DNA from 4 places in the Peribacillus sp. FSL P2-0133 genome. Region 3 is predicted to be linked to each of the others. Evidence: riboswitches for the same ligand, from Rfam matches in the RefSeq annotation. Region 3 holds a riboswitch; each other region holds the start of a gene.
The links. Region 3 has a riboswitch for S-adenosylmethionine ahead of MKY17_RS06965 (Fur-regulated basic protein FbpA). Riboswitches for the same ligand answer to the same signal wherever they lie in the genome.

Region 1 (4,216 bases), 1.8 Mb from region 3:
ATGATTCTTGACCATGCCAGGTTTTTGTTTCCGGATTATATGTTTCACCAGAATTCGGATAAACTATAATTGGTTTATGCGTGTTTGAACGCAACACCTGTATGGCTTCCGTGATACCTGATACAGGCGCACAGTTGATGCCGATTGCTGCAATTTGCTCACTGTCCCCAAACAATCTGGTACACTCCTCAAGCAATGTACCGTCACTAATCGCTTTTTCATTTTTCAATGAAAAGGATAGCCAAGCATAGACCTCTGGGTAATCTTTCAATAATGAATGCAATACTTTTGCTTCTTGCAGGGAAGGTATCGTTTCAAATGCTAAAATGTCAGCACCGGCTTCAATCAAAGCAGATATTCGCGAGCGATGAAATGCAGTTAAAGTTTCATCTGAAACACCATAGTTTCCTACATACTCTGAACCATCTGCAAGGTAAGCCCCATATGGTCCAACCGATGCAGCAACCAATGGCTTAGGTCTAATCGTTTGATATTCTTCTTCCTTCCAAAATTCATCTCTTGCTTCCCTTGCAAGTAAAACCGTTTTCCGGATTAGTTCCAAAGCCTCTTCCTCTTGTATTCCGCGGAGGGCGAAACCTTCAACTGTTGCTTGGTAGCTTGCCGTTATCGCACAGTCAGCACCAGCCCGAAAGTAGTCAGAGTGAACTTGATAAATCACTTCTGGATTTTCAAGTAATACACGTGCAGACCACAGGGGATCGTCCAAATCGCACCCATGCCTTTCAAGCTCTGTAGCTAGAGCCCCGTCCAAAATCATGACTGAATGATCTCGTAATATTGCGTCAATTGGGCTAATTTTATTCTTCATGTTCTACTCCTCTTTTTCTTTATAGTTTGTGTCAGATAATAACTTCCATAGCAAAACAAAATAAAAGGAATGCCACAATATAGTGCAATTCGTTGTGTAGGATCAAATGCAATTCCTATGCAAGAAGCAAGACATAGCAAAAAAGAAACGATTGGTATGAGTGGATATAATGGTGTATGATAAGCCAAATCATTTACTGAATTTCCTTCGTTTATAAATCGTCTGCGAAATAGAAACTGTGACGCGCTAATACTCATCCAAACTACTACCACGGCTAGTCCAGAAATGGATACAAGCACTATATATACAGTATCCGGTGCAATAATACTCGAGAAAAGGGCTAAACCACCTCCCAACATACTGAAAAAAACTGCATTTATCGGAACACCCCGTTTTGTCAATTTTGCAAATATGGGTGATATTGTTTTCTTATCTGCAAGCGACCAAAGCATTCTGGATGATGCATATAATCCTGAATTTGCAGCAGACAAAATGGCAGTTAATATAACAAAGTTCATAATATCCGCTGCATACGGCACTCCAATTCGTTCGAGAACTGCAACAAAGGGGCTCTCTAGTACGCTTGCATCCGAAATAGGCAATAATGCGGATAATACAACAATGGTTCCTACAAAAAAGATAATCAATCTCCATAATGTCATACGGATTGCCTTTGGTATCGTTTTTTCTGGGTTCACTGTTTCTCCAGCTGCAATTCCGATTAATTCAGTTCCAGAAAATGCGAAATTCACCGCGAGCATCGTCATTAGAATGGCAAAAGCACCATTCGGAAATAAACCTGCACTTGTAAAATTGGATAATAACGGAGCTGATTGTGAATTAATTATTGGAATAAAACCTACCATTGCTGCAGCTCCCAGAATAATAAATATCACAATAGCAAATACCTTTATAGACGCAAACCAGAATTCGGATTCAGCGAAAAACTTAACGGTCCACGCATTTAAAGCCAAGACCAATATGGCAAATAGAGCACTCCATATCCAGACATTGATTGATGGAAACCATCGCTGCATCAACAATCCTGCAGCCGTAAATTCCGAACCTAGTGCAACAGTCCAGGTTAGCCAATACAACCAGGCTACTGTATACCCTGTCCCTGGTCCGATGTATTTGGCTGCGTAGCTATGAAACGCGCCTGTCTCGGGCATATGTACTGCCAGTTCACCAAGACATAGCATGACTAGATAAACCACTAAAGCTCCAATCAGATACGAAAGGATGGTGCCGAATGGGCCAGCCTGTTGAATCGTATAACCCGAACTTAAGAATAAACCAGTTCCAATCACCCCGCCAAGCGATAGCATTATTATATGCCGTGCTTGCATTTCCCTTTGAAAATCATGTTTTCTTTTGTTCTCCATTCTTACTCTCCTTAATCTTGGATCCAGAAAAAACGAAAACGCACTCTAAAAGAGTGCGTTACTGACAAATAAACACGTACGGTCTTATCTATCAAGGTTTCACCCCCTGGAATTAGCACAGTGTCTTTGTAGACCTGCTGCTGAGGTTTCATAGGGCCAGTCCCTCCACCTCTCTGGATAAGAAATTATTTTTTTATAACTTTATCAATCTATGAAAAAATTGTCAAGTTTTGTTTCGGATTGTAAAGACTTCCTTTAAAATTCTAACGATCATGGCACCGGCGGCATAAATATGATATGGTTGCTCGTTTTTGGAACAGTCGCTTACCACATTAAAATTGCAGATAAAGCTAACCGGGTAATTTTGATTTTAAAAAATGACGCCATCTTAAAAAGATGACGCCATTTATTCTTTCTTTTCACTTAAGGACGTTCTATTTCAAATAATTCCCCTAGTTTTGTATAAGTATGACCCGCTAATCTTGCTACAGGTTTTAGCCCGTTTTGGTCAATTCTTCCATTATGGTAAATATCTTGCTCGATATGATAGCAGACTATTTTCCCTATCAATAAATCACAACCAGGTTTATTCTGGGAACCTGCCAATGGTATCGCCTGCTCTAATGTACATTCAAAGCGTACCTTCGCTTCTTGCAATCCTGGTACGGATACCTTATCACTAACAGCCGGCGTGAAATCGGTAAGACCCAATTCACTTTCGTCGGATGGGAGTTCCTTGGCCGTTCGATTTGCATCAGCTACATTATTCTCATCAGTGATATGAACAACGAATTCACCTGTTTGAATTGCATTTCGTGCCGTGTCCTTTGAAACCCCTTCTTTCCGTTGAACAGAAATGGAAATCATCGGAGGATTTGAACTGACTATGTTAAAAAAGCTGAACGGCGCTATATTGATTGTACCGGTTTCGGATTGTGTCGTAACGAGTGCTATAGGTCTCGGTATAATGCTTCCAGTTAAAAACTTATAATTATCCCGTTCAGTCAGACTTTCAGGATTAACAGAAATCATCTTCATTCCCTCTCATTCTTATAAAAAGTTCTTTTGAAACCATGAACCCGCTGCCTCAACCTCTGAACGTGTTAGCTGATGACCGTAATTTTCCCACTGAACATCCACTGTAGCACCAGCTTGCAGTAAAAGTTGATTAAGTTCATCAGTTTCTGCTGCCGGGCAAATCGGATCGTTTTTACCTGCAGCGATAAATACAGGTATATCCGAAAGGGACGGCAATGCAATCCCTCGTCTAGGCACCATAGGGTGATGAAGAATCGCTCCTTGTAATGCCCCTTCGAAATGGAACAGCAAACTTGCCGCTATATTTGCACCATTGGAATAACCTAATGCTACCACTCTTTCACGGTCGAAGTCATATTTTTTGGACGCTGATTCCAAGAAGTCATAAAGCTCCTTCGTACGAAAGATCAAATCTTCTTCATCAAAAACCCCTTCGGATAACCGGCGGAAAAAACGAGGCATTCCGTTTTCAAGTACATTTCCCCGTACGCTCAATACGGATGAGCCCGGTGAAACCATTTCCGCTAATGGCAAGAGATCTGTTTCCGTTCCTCCAGTGCCATGTAAAAGCAAAAGCAATGGCGCTTCTGGATTACTTCCTTTTTGAAAAATATGCTTCATCATTTATCCTCCTCCAGTACTCTCGGCACTGCCGGCAGTAACGTTTTCTCCATGATCTCCCTTTTTTCTTCCAGCCATGGCGGCAGCATTAATTTACTGCCCATCGTTTCCTTCGTTTCATCATGAGCGAAGCCAGGTGGATCTGTGGCAACTTCAAAAAGTATGCCTCCATCTTCCCTGAAATAAATGGCATCGAAGTATTGACGGTCTGTAAAGGGTGTCACACCATAGCCATGGTTGGCGATATGCTCCCTCCATTCTTTATGATCTTCATTATCGATTGCACGCCATGCAATATGATGGACGGTTCCCACTCCGATTTTCCCATTTGGCAACACCGTTT
Region 2 (4,216 bases), 990 kb from region 3:
TTAGTTGGTGTTGTCCTCTATTCATGACAAATGCCTCACGCAAAACCATTATCAATATGGACCGGAAAGAAGCACAGTTATTTTGGTTATGGAAAAAATTTGTCTATCATAAATTAAAGAAATATCAAACAGATGAATTGGTATTTTCAGGTCAGATGAAGACGGCCTTGATTAGTTTAGGACACTTATTCTGAAATAAGAGCGAGGGTGACTTCTGAATAATTTTTATGCTTATGTTTTAGTATTTCGATCATACAGAAAACACCCTGTATCCAATGATCCAGGGTGTTTTTCATTACCTATTCTCATTTTAAGAAGTACGTTTCTTCGCTACATCTTCTCCAGGCCGAAACCGTGGAAAACCAATCAAGATGGCAACGACTCCACAAAATCCAATTAGTATTGGGTAATATGAATACGGCAAGATGCTTATCGGTGAAATCTTTGCTACTCCTGCTGCAACAAGCAGCTGTGCCCCATATGGAATCAACCCTTGGATACAACAGGCAAAAACGTCAAGTAAGCTCGCCGATTTACGCGGATCAATCCCATACTTTTCAGCAATATTTTTGGCAAGTGGCCCGGCAATGATAATCGAAATCGTGTTATTTGCCGTTGAAAGGTTCGTCAAACCAACAAGCCCGGCAATGCTGAATTCCGCCCCTTTTTTTGATTTGCTATTTCGGGTCACGAGGTGGAGTAGATAATCGATGCCACCATTATGTTTGATTACAGCAACCATACCTGCAATTAAAATGGCAAGGAAGGATATTTCATACATTCCCGCCATTCCTTCACCAACTTTTTGAATGACACCCAACGGTTGATAACTTCCATCCGCCAAGCCGATTATTCCGGCAAATACAATTCCGATAGAAAGGACCAGGAACACATTGACTCCTGCCAATGCAGTGATCAATACGCAAAGGTATGGAAGAATCTTCACCCAATTATAAGAATTTTGGGTGATGTCGGCTTGTTCACCCATCGTTAAAATTCCAAGAATGGCACATGTGATGATGGCCGCAGGTAAAACGATGAAAAAATTCACCTTAAACTTATCCTTCATTTTCGTTCCCTGTGTTCGAACTGCAGCGATTGTCGTATCTGAAATGAAGGATAGGTTATCTCCAAACATCGCACCACCAATAACGGCAGCCATTGAAAAGGCAAGCGAAATATCGGTTTGCTCGCTAATTCCCACCCCGATAGGTGCTAGGGCTACAATCGTTCCCATGCTAGTCCCCATAGATAGAGAAATAAAACAAGCGATAATGAATATCCCTACCATTAAAAGATTTTGCGGAAAAACGGCTAAGGCAAGATTCACCGTTGATTCAACTGCCCCCATGCCATTTGCAACTTCGGCAAAAGCGCCGGCTAAAAGGAAAATGATAACCATTAACATAATATTGGCGTCACCGGCACCTTTACAGAAAATATCAACCTTTTGATTGAAACTTTCTTTCCGATTCATTGCCAATGCAGCTGCTGATGCAATAGAAATTGCTACAATCACCGGAAATGAATAAAAATCTTTAGTGACGATTCCGGACCCTATAAATAAAATTAAAAATACGACAAATGGAATCAAAGCCCATGGATTCCCTTTATTGTTTGCACTCATGATGTACACCTCTTTTTATTTTTCCCATGACATGTGTCATAGCTTTTATTCTTTTAACAGTTTTCGCAAATAACACCAATTTGAACTTGATTACCCATTCATGGAGCTATAGCTAAAAAAACTGTCAGCATAAAAAAGACCCCTTCTATTAAACAACAAGAAGAGGTCTTTTAATTTATAAAAAACACCCTCCTTATCTTTCAGGCGAAAATCAGCCTGCTGGATTTGGCACAGCACTCCTATTAAGTCCGCTGCCGAGACATCTTCGGGCCAGTCCCTCCGTCTCTCTTGATAAGAAGATCAAAATTATATAATTTATAAAATATTACGATGCCTGTCAGAAAAGTACCAGGCTGGAAGCTTGCTGAAACCATCTTAGTTTGTGAAAGTGACATCGAAGTCGTTTTGAAAAGCAAATATAAGAGTACAGCATTTTGTCTATTTTCGCAAGGTTTAGTTTTAAAGTATTCACATGCACTTCTTACTGATTAATAAGAGATCTTGAAATGTGCAGTTAATCAGTACAATGAGTCTTCTATGATATTTATCGGGACGGAATTAATATAAAAAGAGGTCTAATGACCTCTCAGCAAATTTGTTGTATTAGGTTAGGTGAATTTTTTTTAGTCGAGTTCACATCAGTCGATACCTCAAAAGCTTCCATTAGTTCCGAATCGAATGACTTTAAATACTGCTGCAGATATGCAGGATCATTAATGGATGGATTCAACCAATCTTTTTCATCTTCTGGATTAAGGATTACAGGCATGCGATCATGAATGCTGGTCATCAGCTCATTAGGAACGGTTGTTATAACGGAGCACGTGTAGATGCTGCGGCCTTCAGGGGATTTCCAGGATTCCCATATACCGGCCATTCCAAATGGAGCATGATTCTTCAGTTTTATTCGCATCGGTATTTTTCTTTCTGGTGTCTTCTTCCATTCATAAAATGAGTCAGCGATTATCAAGCATCTCTTCTTCTTATACGCATTCTTAAAGCTAGCTTTCTCTGCAATGGTTTCCGCTCTGGCATTGATCATTTTATAGCCCACTTTTTCGTCTTTTGCCCAGAAAGGAATGAGTCCCCACCGAAGATATCCAAGTCGGTTCATTGCCCCGTCATTAATGACGGATAGCACGGATTGGGAGGGAGCAATATTGTAGCTGAATTGGTATTCCTCATCAAATGATCCTTGAATATCAAACCGATCTTTTATTTCTTCAATGTCAGTGAAAAGGGTGAAACGTCCACACATAATATCGCCTACCGTATTAAGATTTATTACAGTGTAACAAATGGAACGGGAAGGCACAAATCAGCGTTCTAAAATCCTGATGTCGGTAAATGGTTGATTAAATAATTCGCTGGAAATCAAAAGGGTGCCAAGGACTTCTCTTTCATCTTCAGCTTTAATGATTTCCGACAAAATTAAGGTACTGCCATTCCTTACCGTTACTTTATATTCCTTCATGGAATCCCCCCTCAAAAGGCTAGATGGTTGTTATTATAAACCAAAAACCCACAAGTATCAGTATTGAACTATGGCAGAGTCATGGTTAATCTTCTAATGAAGAGGCCGCATGGAGGTTCCTTTACACTTTAAAGGGTTAGTCGAACAATGCCCGGGACCATAAATCCTTGATAGGCGGCAAAAAAAGACTGTCCATGAATGATTCATGGACAGTCAGGATCTGTCAAAGGTTTTTCGCTTCAATACCGATAATTGATTAAGGAGATGGCATTGAGGAAAGCCATTCATTATTTAAAATGCAGTAAAACCTCATTTATTAAATGTGCTGCCAATGTAACGGTTTTATTATTTTCGTCCAACGAAGGATTCACTTCCGAGATATCAAAGGAGAGGATCTTTTCATTCGATACGATATGCCTGATAATGGCACGGACCAATTTCGGATTCAGTCCAAACGGCGATGGAGCACTTACCCCAGGTGCGTAGGCTGAATCAATAACGTCTGTACATAATGTAAGAATAATGTAGTCATATTCCTTAGCGAAATCATTTATCCGCCGCTTAGTTTCATCCATTTCGTTCAATGATAAATCTTCTTCCAAAATGTAGTCAACCTTACTTCTCTCGGCAGTTTCAAACAGTGCCTTCGTATTCCCCTGCTTCTGAATTCCGATACATAAATAGCCACAACTTTGATCTTCGTCCAAAATCTGCTTAAACATCGTTCCTGATGAACTTTCTTTTTCATAAGGCCTCATATCAAAGTGAGCGTCAATATTAATGATCCCCAATCTAGCTTTGGGTCCAATGGATTTCCTAATCCCAAGATAATGGCCATACAGGGTTTCGTGCCCTCCCCCAAGTATGATAGGAATCGCTTTACTCTCCAGTATCCGGGTAACAGCCGATCCCAGTTGGGATTGGGCGGCCTCCATCTCTGTACCTTCACATATTACATCGCCAGCATCCACCAGCTCGGTTTGGGAGGGTAAATGGCAGGGTAATTTTGCCAATGACTGCCTAATATGATCAGGCCCCTCTGCAGCACCAATCCTGCCTTTATTCCTTTTGACGCCTTCATCACATTTGAAGCCAATCAATCCAAAGGTACTTGA
Region 3 (4,216 bases):
GTGCTTTTCAAGTTTTTGATTGTCTTTAATTGGGTTATATAATCCTACTACCAGAATATCCGCTTTATCGTTTGCCTCTATCAATGTTGATGTAATCTTTTTCAGATGGCTGATATACTCCCGTTTACCCTCATTGATTTTTCGGTCACTTATTTTCTTCAAGTCCCCGCCGTTGCTATTGATCAAGTCATTCGTTCCAATATAAACGATGAAAGTATCGGCTTCATCAAGTTTCGTTTTAATGCGGTAATCATCAAGCTGTTTCATCACCCCATCCGTTTCCTGGCCTTTTATACCGTAATTCCAAAAACTCACTTTTTGTTCGGATTGCGGATTATTCAATTCATCCTCAAGGCCTTCTATATATCCTTCTCCGTCCTTATCCCCTTTTCCATAGGTTAATGAATCTCCAAAAGCCATCACCCTTTGCACATCTTCCGACTCCGAGGCCTGAAATTCATATGCAGCAAAACATATAACTAGTACTATAATCAATAAACCTGCCAATTTTTTCATTTGGTTCTCCTCTTGTCTCTTTACTAGAAGTATTTAATCTTTTACATACCCAAAAAATCTGCAGTCTTAACATAAAAAAATTGTCAGATAAAGATTTAAGAGTGTATGATAATATAAAACTTTCAATGGATTGAGTGTCATTCACCGTCCCTTAAACAAAAAACGGGATTACCCTTCATTCTGGAGATTGAATAAATGATAGTTAGGAGTTTAAATCATGGAAGAGCACATAGAGTTTAGAGAGGCAGAACTATCTGATCTACCCAGAATTGTTGAAATATATAATTCGACAATTGCTTCAAGAATGGTCACGGCAGATACGGAACCTGTATCCGTCCAATCGAGGGTTAAATGGTTTGAGGAACATCATTCAGAAAGTAGACCGCTATTTATCATTACTATAGAAGGGAAAACTGCTGGATGGATGAGCTTCCAATCCTTCTATGGCCGACCGGCATATAATTCCACTGCCGAAATCAGCATTTATATTGATGATTATTTCCGGGGAAAAGGAATCGGACAAATTTCGATTCAAAAGGCCATTGAATTGAGTCCAAAATTAGGTGTTAAGACTCTATTGGGTTTCATATTCGCCCACAATACACCAAGCCTTAAGCTTTTTTCCAAATTCGGGTTTGAAGAATGGGCACATTTACCTCAAGTTGCCGAGCTGGATGGCATTGAGCGGGATTTGGTCATTCTTGGTAAACGTGTCGAAATTTAATATTATTCTTTAGAGCTATTGCCTTGAGCAGTAGCTTTTTCATATTAATCGAGGTCGAATTGGCTAATTTAAAAATACCTATATGCTTTCTGGAGGGGAAAATGTTCAGAATCTCTTTTACTTGTTAACGCATTTAATAGCATATCCAATTCTTGACTGGCTTGAACAGTTAGCAGACTTGTTAAGCCGTAAATTGCTGCCAAGTTGATCATTTCTTTTCTCTTCTCTTCTACTTTTTCTATCGTTACCTTACGGCAAGGCATTATATAGCCACCTCCCATTTATTCAATATTTTTACACTTTCATCATAATGAAACTACTAGTAAAAATCAACTATTTTTCAGAAATTAAATGTGTTATTTTAAAGGATAAATGTGACAAAATGACTATTTCATTCTAAAATTATGTATATTTTGTGTCATTTTCTATCAAACGCAAAAAAAGCATCCACTAGTGTAGACTGCGAATGCTTACATCATATCCCTTATCCAAAAACCCAAAATATAGTCCATCGTTTACTATGTCATCCATTCAGAAGGTGACTCAGTATTTGGTCTATTTATAACAATCTTATATTCATCTTCAAGTACTTTTAATGGGGCATCATAAAGGTGCCTTTCATCAGAGGTTTTGTATACTCCATTGGCCAATAACTCTTCAATAAGCTTTGCCTTCCTCTGTTCAATCCTCTTAAATAATTCTGCCATGTAAATGGCTCCTTTCCTAGTCTTCCTAGAGCCTGCTTCTAGTTAGCTAAACTTTATCAACTTGTTTGATTTTCACCAAATTATATATACCTTTTCCATTATGTCACTAAACGTTATTTCCCAAAAATAAAAGCCCCTTCTAATTCAAGAAGAGGCTGACAGTGTCCGTACGGCTCTTCTTATCTTCCAAGCATATGCTTGTTGGATTTAGCACAGTTCCCAAAACGGGTCCGCTGCCGAGGTTTCGTTGGGCCAAGTCCCTCCACCTCTCTGGATAAGAAATCGATATATAAATGATGTAGACATGATTTTATCCTAATAACTATCAAAAGTCAATTACCTGGTTCTCCCTTTTTTCCTGGACATAAAATGGTCCCTCTTTCAAATGCGGGTTGCATTTTCTTGTCTTTCTGATATGATGTCAGTAATTACATACAATTCACACCACTAGGGGAGTCTTTTTTAAGACTGAGATGGAATTAGTTCCGGACCCTTTGAACCTGAACCGGCTCATACCGGCGGAGGGAAGTGGATGATATCGTCCATTTACAGACTATATCCATCTACCCCGTTCCGTATTCAGGAACGGGTTTTTTCATTAACAAGGAGATCCATTCTAAAGGAGGATGAACAATGGAGAATGTTAAATTAGAACCATTCAGTGATAGACTACATGCACGGTCAAAAGAAATTTGGAAAAGGAACCATTCACATCCCTTTGTCCAGGCAATTGGAAATGGTACGCTTCCTGAAAACAAATTTGCCTATTACCTGAAGCAGGACTATATCTATCTTATGGATTATTCCAAGCTCTTTGCTTTAGGTGTCATCAAAGCTCATAACATCGAAACCATGGCAAAGTTTGCGAGTATTTTAAATGAAACCCTTCAAGTGGAAATGGATATTCATCGGCATTATGCTTCCGAATTCGGGATCAGTTCCAAGGAATTGGAAGATACAGAGCCTACTCCAACCACTCTAGCCTATACAGGATACATGCTAAATGCAGCTCAGCATGGGACTTTGGCAGACTTGATCGCCTGTCTCCTGCCCTGCGCTTGGGATTATTATGAAATCGGTTTGCTATTAAAAGAACAAAATGGAGCAGCATTGGAAAACAATCGCTACGCAGATTGGATAAGGTCCTATTCATCTCCTGAATTCGGTGAAGCACACAAATGGCTGATCGCTTTGTTGGAAGAATTGACGGAAGGCATGCCAGAAACGGAACTTCTTAGATTAGAAAAGCACTTTTTGGTTACTTCCCGATATGAATATTTATTCTGGGATATGGTTCAAAATGAGCAGGATTGGCCGCTGTAGGTCGTTGACATGATGATGAATCCTATCAAGAAACTGACGTTGACTGCCATGATCACGGCTATAACGACGCTGACCAGTTCATTTATTTTCATACCTGCAGGATTTGCAAAGGTCTTTCCTATTCAGCATCTGGCAAATGTCATGACTGCCGTTCTATTGGGGCCAGCTTATGCTGTGACACAAGCTTTTTTAGTTTCCATCATTAGAAACATGTCTGGTACCGGTTCAATTTTTGCCTTTCCCGGGAGCATGATCGGTGCACTTTTGGCTGCCATCCTTTATCGAAAAACACAAAGCTTAAAATTCGCCTGTTTAGGGGAAGTGATCGGGACCGGTATTCTCGGTTCCCTAGCCTGTTATCCACTTGCCCTCCTCCTATTGGGAGAAAAAGCTGCTCTTTTTGGTTTTTTACCGGCTTTTATGCTCAGTTCATTCGCTGGTGCGATTTTAGCTTTCATATTACTTAAAATACTTCTAAAAAATAATTATATGAAGGGGTTTTTTTATGAAAACAGCATTAACCATCGCAGGCTCTGATTCAGGGGGCGGCGCTGGAATACAAGCGGATTTAAAAACATTTTCTGCACATGGTGTCTTTGGAATGTCTGCCATCACAGCCGTAACCGCACAAAATACAATGGAAGTCCGTTCAGTACAGCCAATTGAAACAGCAATCATATCAGATCAAATTGCAGCTATCTTTGAAGATATTCATGTCGATGCAGTAAAAATAGGCATGCTTGGATCAAAAGAAATCGTGGAAACTGTCGCTGCGTCCCTTAAAACCTTCTTGCCTGCCATCGTTATCCTTGACCCTGTCATGATTTCCAAAAGCGGCCATCATTTGCTCGGCGAAAAGGCTGTCTCTGCCTTAAAAATGGATTTGCTTCCGCTTGCAACACTTGTAACCCCAAATGTACCGGAAGCGGAAGTACTTACTGGCTTG
Region 4 (4,216 bases), 1.7 Mb from region 3:
AAGCGGATGCGATCAATGGAAGTGTAGTCATGGTCGATGATGGCTATGCATCTTTTAAGTGATTTTCTATTTATGATATATGGGAATATTGAATTCTAATAGATCAAAGGTAATATGTTGACCGATTGATACCATCGAGATATCATGGAAAATAGATTGGTAAAACCGGTCTTATCTTTATAAAAGAAGGTTGATATTTTTGAAAAAAGGGCAGCAAACCAAAGAACGAATCATAAATGTAGCCCGGACTCTTTTTGCCACTAAAGGTTTTGACATGACAAGAACGAATGAAATTGCCTCTGCTTGCAATGTTTCCGAAGCTACTATTTATAAATACTTTGACAGCAAAAAAGATTTGCTTTTGGCTACAATTACCCCTATTGAAAAAGAGGAATCCGAAGATGGGACTAGCCATCTATCTACGGATGAACTAGTTGAGAATCATGTTTGCACCATGATAAAAAAAATTCTTGAAAATAAAGAACAGTTTTCGATATTATTTAGGGAAACACAATTCGATCAAGATATTTCAAAGCAATATGTAGATCAGATTTTCAAGCCAAATGCCAAGCATATTGAAATACAGAAGAGAATAGATAGCGGAGAGATACAATATATCTCTGATATTATCCTATTTAATGTGGGGATCATTTCTTTTACATTGGCATTATCCACACATTATGAGATCCATCAACAAAAAAAGGAGCCATATTTTACTTCTGAACGAATTAAGAGCATTGCTCAACTTTTGGTATATGGTATTCATGGTAAACAAAATCATACATAATGAAACGGTCATATTGAAGGGCATGAGCATCAAGCCGCAAATATGACCATTTTATTTTCATTCAGAGTCGATGAAGTCAACTAGTGAATTCATTAAACCCGAGTGTAAGATTTGACTTATATTTTTCAGACTATTACGATAAAATCATGCTGCACGAAATGCTTTACGAAGATTTTATCTTTAAAACATGTAACATAGGAGGGGTTTTAAATGAGCGATATCGTAATTTTATCAGGAAGTCCTGCTATACCATCAAGAACGGACATTTCACTAAAACATATTCAATCATTAGTCGAAAACGAAGGATTTACCACAGCTTATTTCTCAATTACGGATTTCTCAGCAGATGATTTATTTCAAGGGAAATATAATAGCGAAGATATCTTAAAGCTTTCAGAGAGAATTCAAGCAGCTAGAGGAATTATTATTGGTTCACCGGTTTATAAGGCTTCTTATACAGGTGTATTGAAAGCCTTGATTGATTTGCTGCCAGAAGGTGCTTTTAAGGGTAAGCCAGTTCTGCCAATCATGATTGGTGGAAGTAACAGGCATCTATTGGCGATTGACTATGCGCTTAAACCATTAATTTCAATATTAAAAGGCGAGCCGCTGCAGGGCATTTATTTTGTAGATAAGGAAATAGATAAACAGAATTCAGAAAAACCGATTATTGATTCGCATTTAATTGATCGCGTCCAGAGTCAAGTTCAAGAATTTGTAGAAGCGATACAGTTAAGAAATTAATGACTTCAAGTAATCCCCTCTTCAAAAGGACTGAAATTCGAGAATTTTTTTAAAGTAAGGATATACGACAATAATAGGCTTTTTATGAAAATAGACTTATTTTTTTGGAGACCTTATCTAAAAAGACAAGTCTATTTTCTTATTTATATGAACATAAAATCATAAATTGAATAGTGTGTATAAAAATAACAGTTCATCCATAATATTAAACCAAGTTATTTTATAAGAAAACTCCATTGACAAGGATTAAATATATGTTAATATTTAAAATAATAAAACTTATCCAGAGCGACGGAGGGAATTGGCCCTTTGAAGTCCAGCAACCTGCATGATGGATGCAAGGTGCTACCTCCAACAAAATGTTGATCATTTTGGAAGATAAGGTAAAGATATTTACCTTGGGATCTTTCCATCATGGAAAGATTTTTGTTTTTTTTGAGGCAAACCATAACAATGTAAGGTTGTATGGAATTATATAAATCTAAGAAATTTTTTTAATCAGCGTTGAAAATAAAATATTCGCGGATTTTCTTAAAGGAGGAACTGGTTTGGAAAAAGAGAATCAGCTTGAAGAAATATTTGAACGACTTCAAGAAATGCTTAAATCAATGAAATATGGATCCATTACACTTATTGTCCAGGATGGTAAAATCATTCAAATGGAAAGAAATGAAAAATTAAGAATTAAATAAGGTATCTGCTGACTAGAAAAACTAGAGGCGGGTTTAACTGATATAAAGAGAGTATTGGTTAGATTCGTCTCTTTTTCCTAGAATCAAATAAACTGGGGAAGTTTAAACGGGTATTGATCAACAGTTACTCTAACCTGATACAGCAAGTTTTTAGAGGGGGCTACAAAGTTGGCTGGATTAATAAACTATGAAAATTTCAATACAGGGGAATTCCCCGTATTTCCTGAAGACAGTGAAACAAAAGGTGCTTTGGAAGTTCTGCAATGGGCGAATGACCATTATGGAAGCAAACTGATTTATGCTTGCAGTTTTGGTATTGAAGGCATCGTGCTTACGGATTTATTGGCGAAGGTCAACCCTTCGGCAAAAATTGTTTTCCTTGATACAGATGTTCATTTTGAGGAGACTTACCAATTGATCGAGCAAGTGAAAAAGCGCTATCCAAAGCTTTTGATCGAAATGAAGAAACCCGCCTTGACGCTTGAGGAGCAAGCAGCGGAATATGGGGATGAATTATGGCTTAGTGATTCCAATAAGTGTTGTAACATCCGTAAAATCATACCGCTTACCGATGTGCTTTCAACGGCAACAGCCTGGCTTTCGGGACTGCGGAGGGAGCAATCCGAAACAAGGGCTTTAACCGAGTATATCAATAAGGATAATAAGTTCAAGTCAGTTAAAGTATGTCCACTCATACATTGGACATGGAAAGATGTTTGGCGCTACGCCCACAAAAACGGACTTCCATATAATATCCTGCATGATAATGGATATCCGAGCATTGGATGTAAAACGTGTACAGCACCTGCATTCAATGCAGATGATTTACGCTCAGGCCGTTGGCAAGGAGCCCAAAAAACGGAATGCGGATTGCATTTATCATAAATAAATAGAAACCATAGGGGGAATTTAGCATGACAATCAGTTTACCGCACGGAGGAACATTAATTGATCTTTGGGAACCAAAATATGATTTTAGTAAATTAACAAAATCAATCGAAATCGATGAAATTGCTTTAAGTGATCTTGAATTGATAGGCACTGGTGCCTACAGTCCGATTAAAGGATTCTTTACAAAAAGTGACTATGAGGCAGTGGTCAAGGATATGAGGCTTAGCAGCGGGCATGTATGGAGCATCCCGATTACGCTGCCTTTGACCGAAGAAACTGCAGAAACCCTTACTATAGGTGAAGAAGTAAAGTTGACTCATGAAGGTGAAACATACGGGGTTCTCACCGTTTCCGATATTTACACTCCGGATAAGCAATTGGAAGCGACATTAGTATATCAAACGGATGATGAGAAGCATCCCGGAGTGAAAAATTTATATAACCGCGGTGATGTATATGTCGGCGGGGAAATAAAGTTGATTAAGAGAATAGAGCGTCCGCTATTTCAAGCTAATTATCTGGACCCGGTCGAGACAAGGAAAGCTTTTGCTGAAAAAGGATGGGAAACGGTTGTTGGTTTCCAAACGAGGAACCCTGTTCACCGTGCACATGAATACATTCAAAAGACAGCATTGGAGATTGTCGACGGCTTATTCTTAAATCCTCTCGTAGGTGCCACTAAATCCGATGACATTCCGGCAGATGTAAGAATGGAAAGTTATAAAGTGCTGCTTGAAAAATATTATCCTAAGGATCGCGTCTCTCTTGCAGTTTTCCCTGCTGCCATGCGTTATGCAGGACCTAGAGAAGCCATTTTCCATGCGATGGTCCGTAAAAATTATGGTTGCACCCATTTTATCGTCGGACGTGATCATGCGGGTGTGGGCGATTATTATGGCACATATGATGCTCAAAAAATCTTTGGGAATTTTAACGCCGATGAGTTAGGGATCACGTTATTATTCTTTGAACATAGTTTTTACTGTAAAGCATGTGGCAATATGGCTTCCGCTAAAACTTGTCCGCACGGGAAGGAAGACCATGTCATCCTGTCTGGAACGAAGGTTAGGGAAATGTTGCGTAATGGAGAAATTCCTCCAGC

Region 1: linked by a shared signal. The riboswitch ahead of mmuP (S-methylmethionine permease) and the one ahead of MKY17_RS06965 (Fur-regulated basic protein FbpA) in region 3 are both predicted to bind S-adenosylmethionine.
Region 2: linked by a shared signal. The riboswitch ahead of MKY17_RS11650 (Na+/H+ antiporter NhaC family protein) and the one ahead of MKY17_RS06965 (Fur-regulated basic protein FbpA) in region 3 are both predicted to bind S-adenosylmethionine.
Region 4: linked by a shared signal. The riboswitch ahead of MKY17_RS14900 (YezD family protein) and the one ahead of MKY17_RS06965 (Fur-regulated basic protein FbpA) in region 3 are both predicted to bind S-adenosylmethionine.

The regions. Positions count from the first base shown of each region.
Region 1 covers NZ_CP150254.1:3,266,552-3,270,767, forward strand. The annotation lists gene mmuM (homocysteine S-methyltransferase) at 1-829, opposite strand, end outside; gene mmuP (S-methylmethionine permease) at 826-2,214, opposite strand; SAM riboswitch class I at 2,296-2,398, opposite strand; gene MKY17_RS15555 (flavin reductase family protein) at 2,638-3,246, opposite strand; gene MKY17_RS15560 (alpha/beta hydrolase) at 3,265-3,873, opposite strand; gene MKY17_RS15565 (ring-cleaving dioxygenase) at 3,873-4,216, opposite strand, start outside.
Region 2 covers NZ_CP150254.1:2,431,998-2,436,213, reverse strand. The annotation lists gene MKY17_RS11660 (chromate transporter) at 1-27, shown strand, start outside; gene MKY17_RS11655 (hypothetical protein) at 24-194, shown strand; gene MKY17_RS11650 (Na+/H+ antiporter NhaC family protein) at 311-1,627, opposite strand; SAM riboswitch class I at 1,818-1,925, opposite strand; gene MKY17_RS11645 (SOS response-associated peptidase) at 2,214-2,885, opposite strand; gene MKY17_RS11640 (hypothetical protein) at 2,946-3,101, opposite strand; gene hutG (formimidoylglutamase) at 3,389-4,216, opposite strand, start outside.
Region 3 covers NZ_CP150254.1:1,444,448-1,448,663, reverse strand. The annotation lists gene MKY17_RS06980 (GDSL-type esterase/lipase family protein) at 1-516, opposite strand, end outside; gene MKY17_RS06975 (GNAT family N-acetyltransferase) at 734-1,240, shown strand; gene MKY17_RS06970 (aspartyl-phosphate phosphatase Spo0E family protein) at 1,309-1,503, opposite strand; gene MKY17_RS06965 (Fur-regulated basic protein FbpA) at 1,759-1,947, opposite strand; SAM riboswitch class I at 2,124-2,228, opposite strand; TPP riboswitch at 2,387-2,491, shown strand; gene tenA (thiaminase II) at 2,581-3,270, shown strand; gene thiW (energy coupling factor transporter S component ThiW) at 3,286-3,807, shown strand; gene thiD (bifunctional hydroxymethylpyrimidine kinase/phosphomethylpyrimidine kinase) at 3,776-4,216, shown strand, end outside.
Region 4 covers NZ_CP150254.1:3,120,387-3,124,602, reverse strand. The annotation lists gene MKY17_RS14915 (SDR family oxidoreductase) at 1-62, shown strand, start outside; gene MKY17_RS14910 (TetR/AcrR family transcriptional regulator) at 200-787, shown strand; gene ssuE (NADPH-dependent FMN reductase) at 998-1,531, shown strand; SAM riboswitch class I at 1,808-1,916, shown strand; gene MKY17_RS14900 (YezD family protein) at 2,080-2,223, shown strand; gene MKY17_RS14895 (phosphoadenylyl-sulfate reductase) at 2,392-3,108, shown strand; gene sat (sulfate adenylyltransferase) at 3,138-4,216, shown strand, end outside.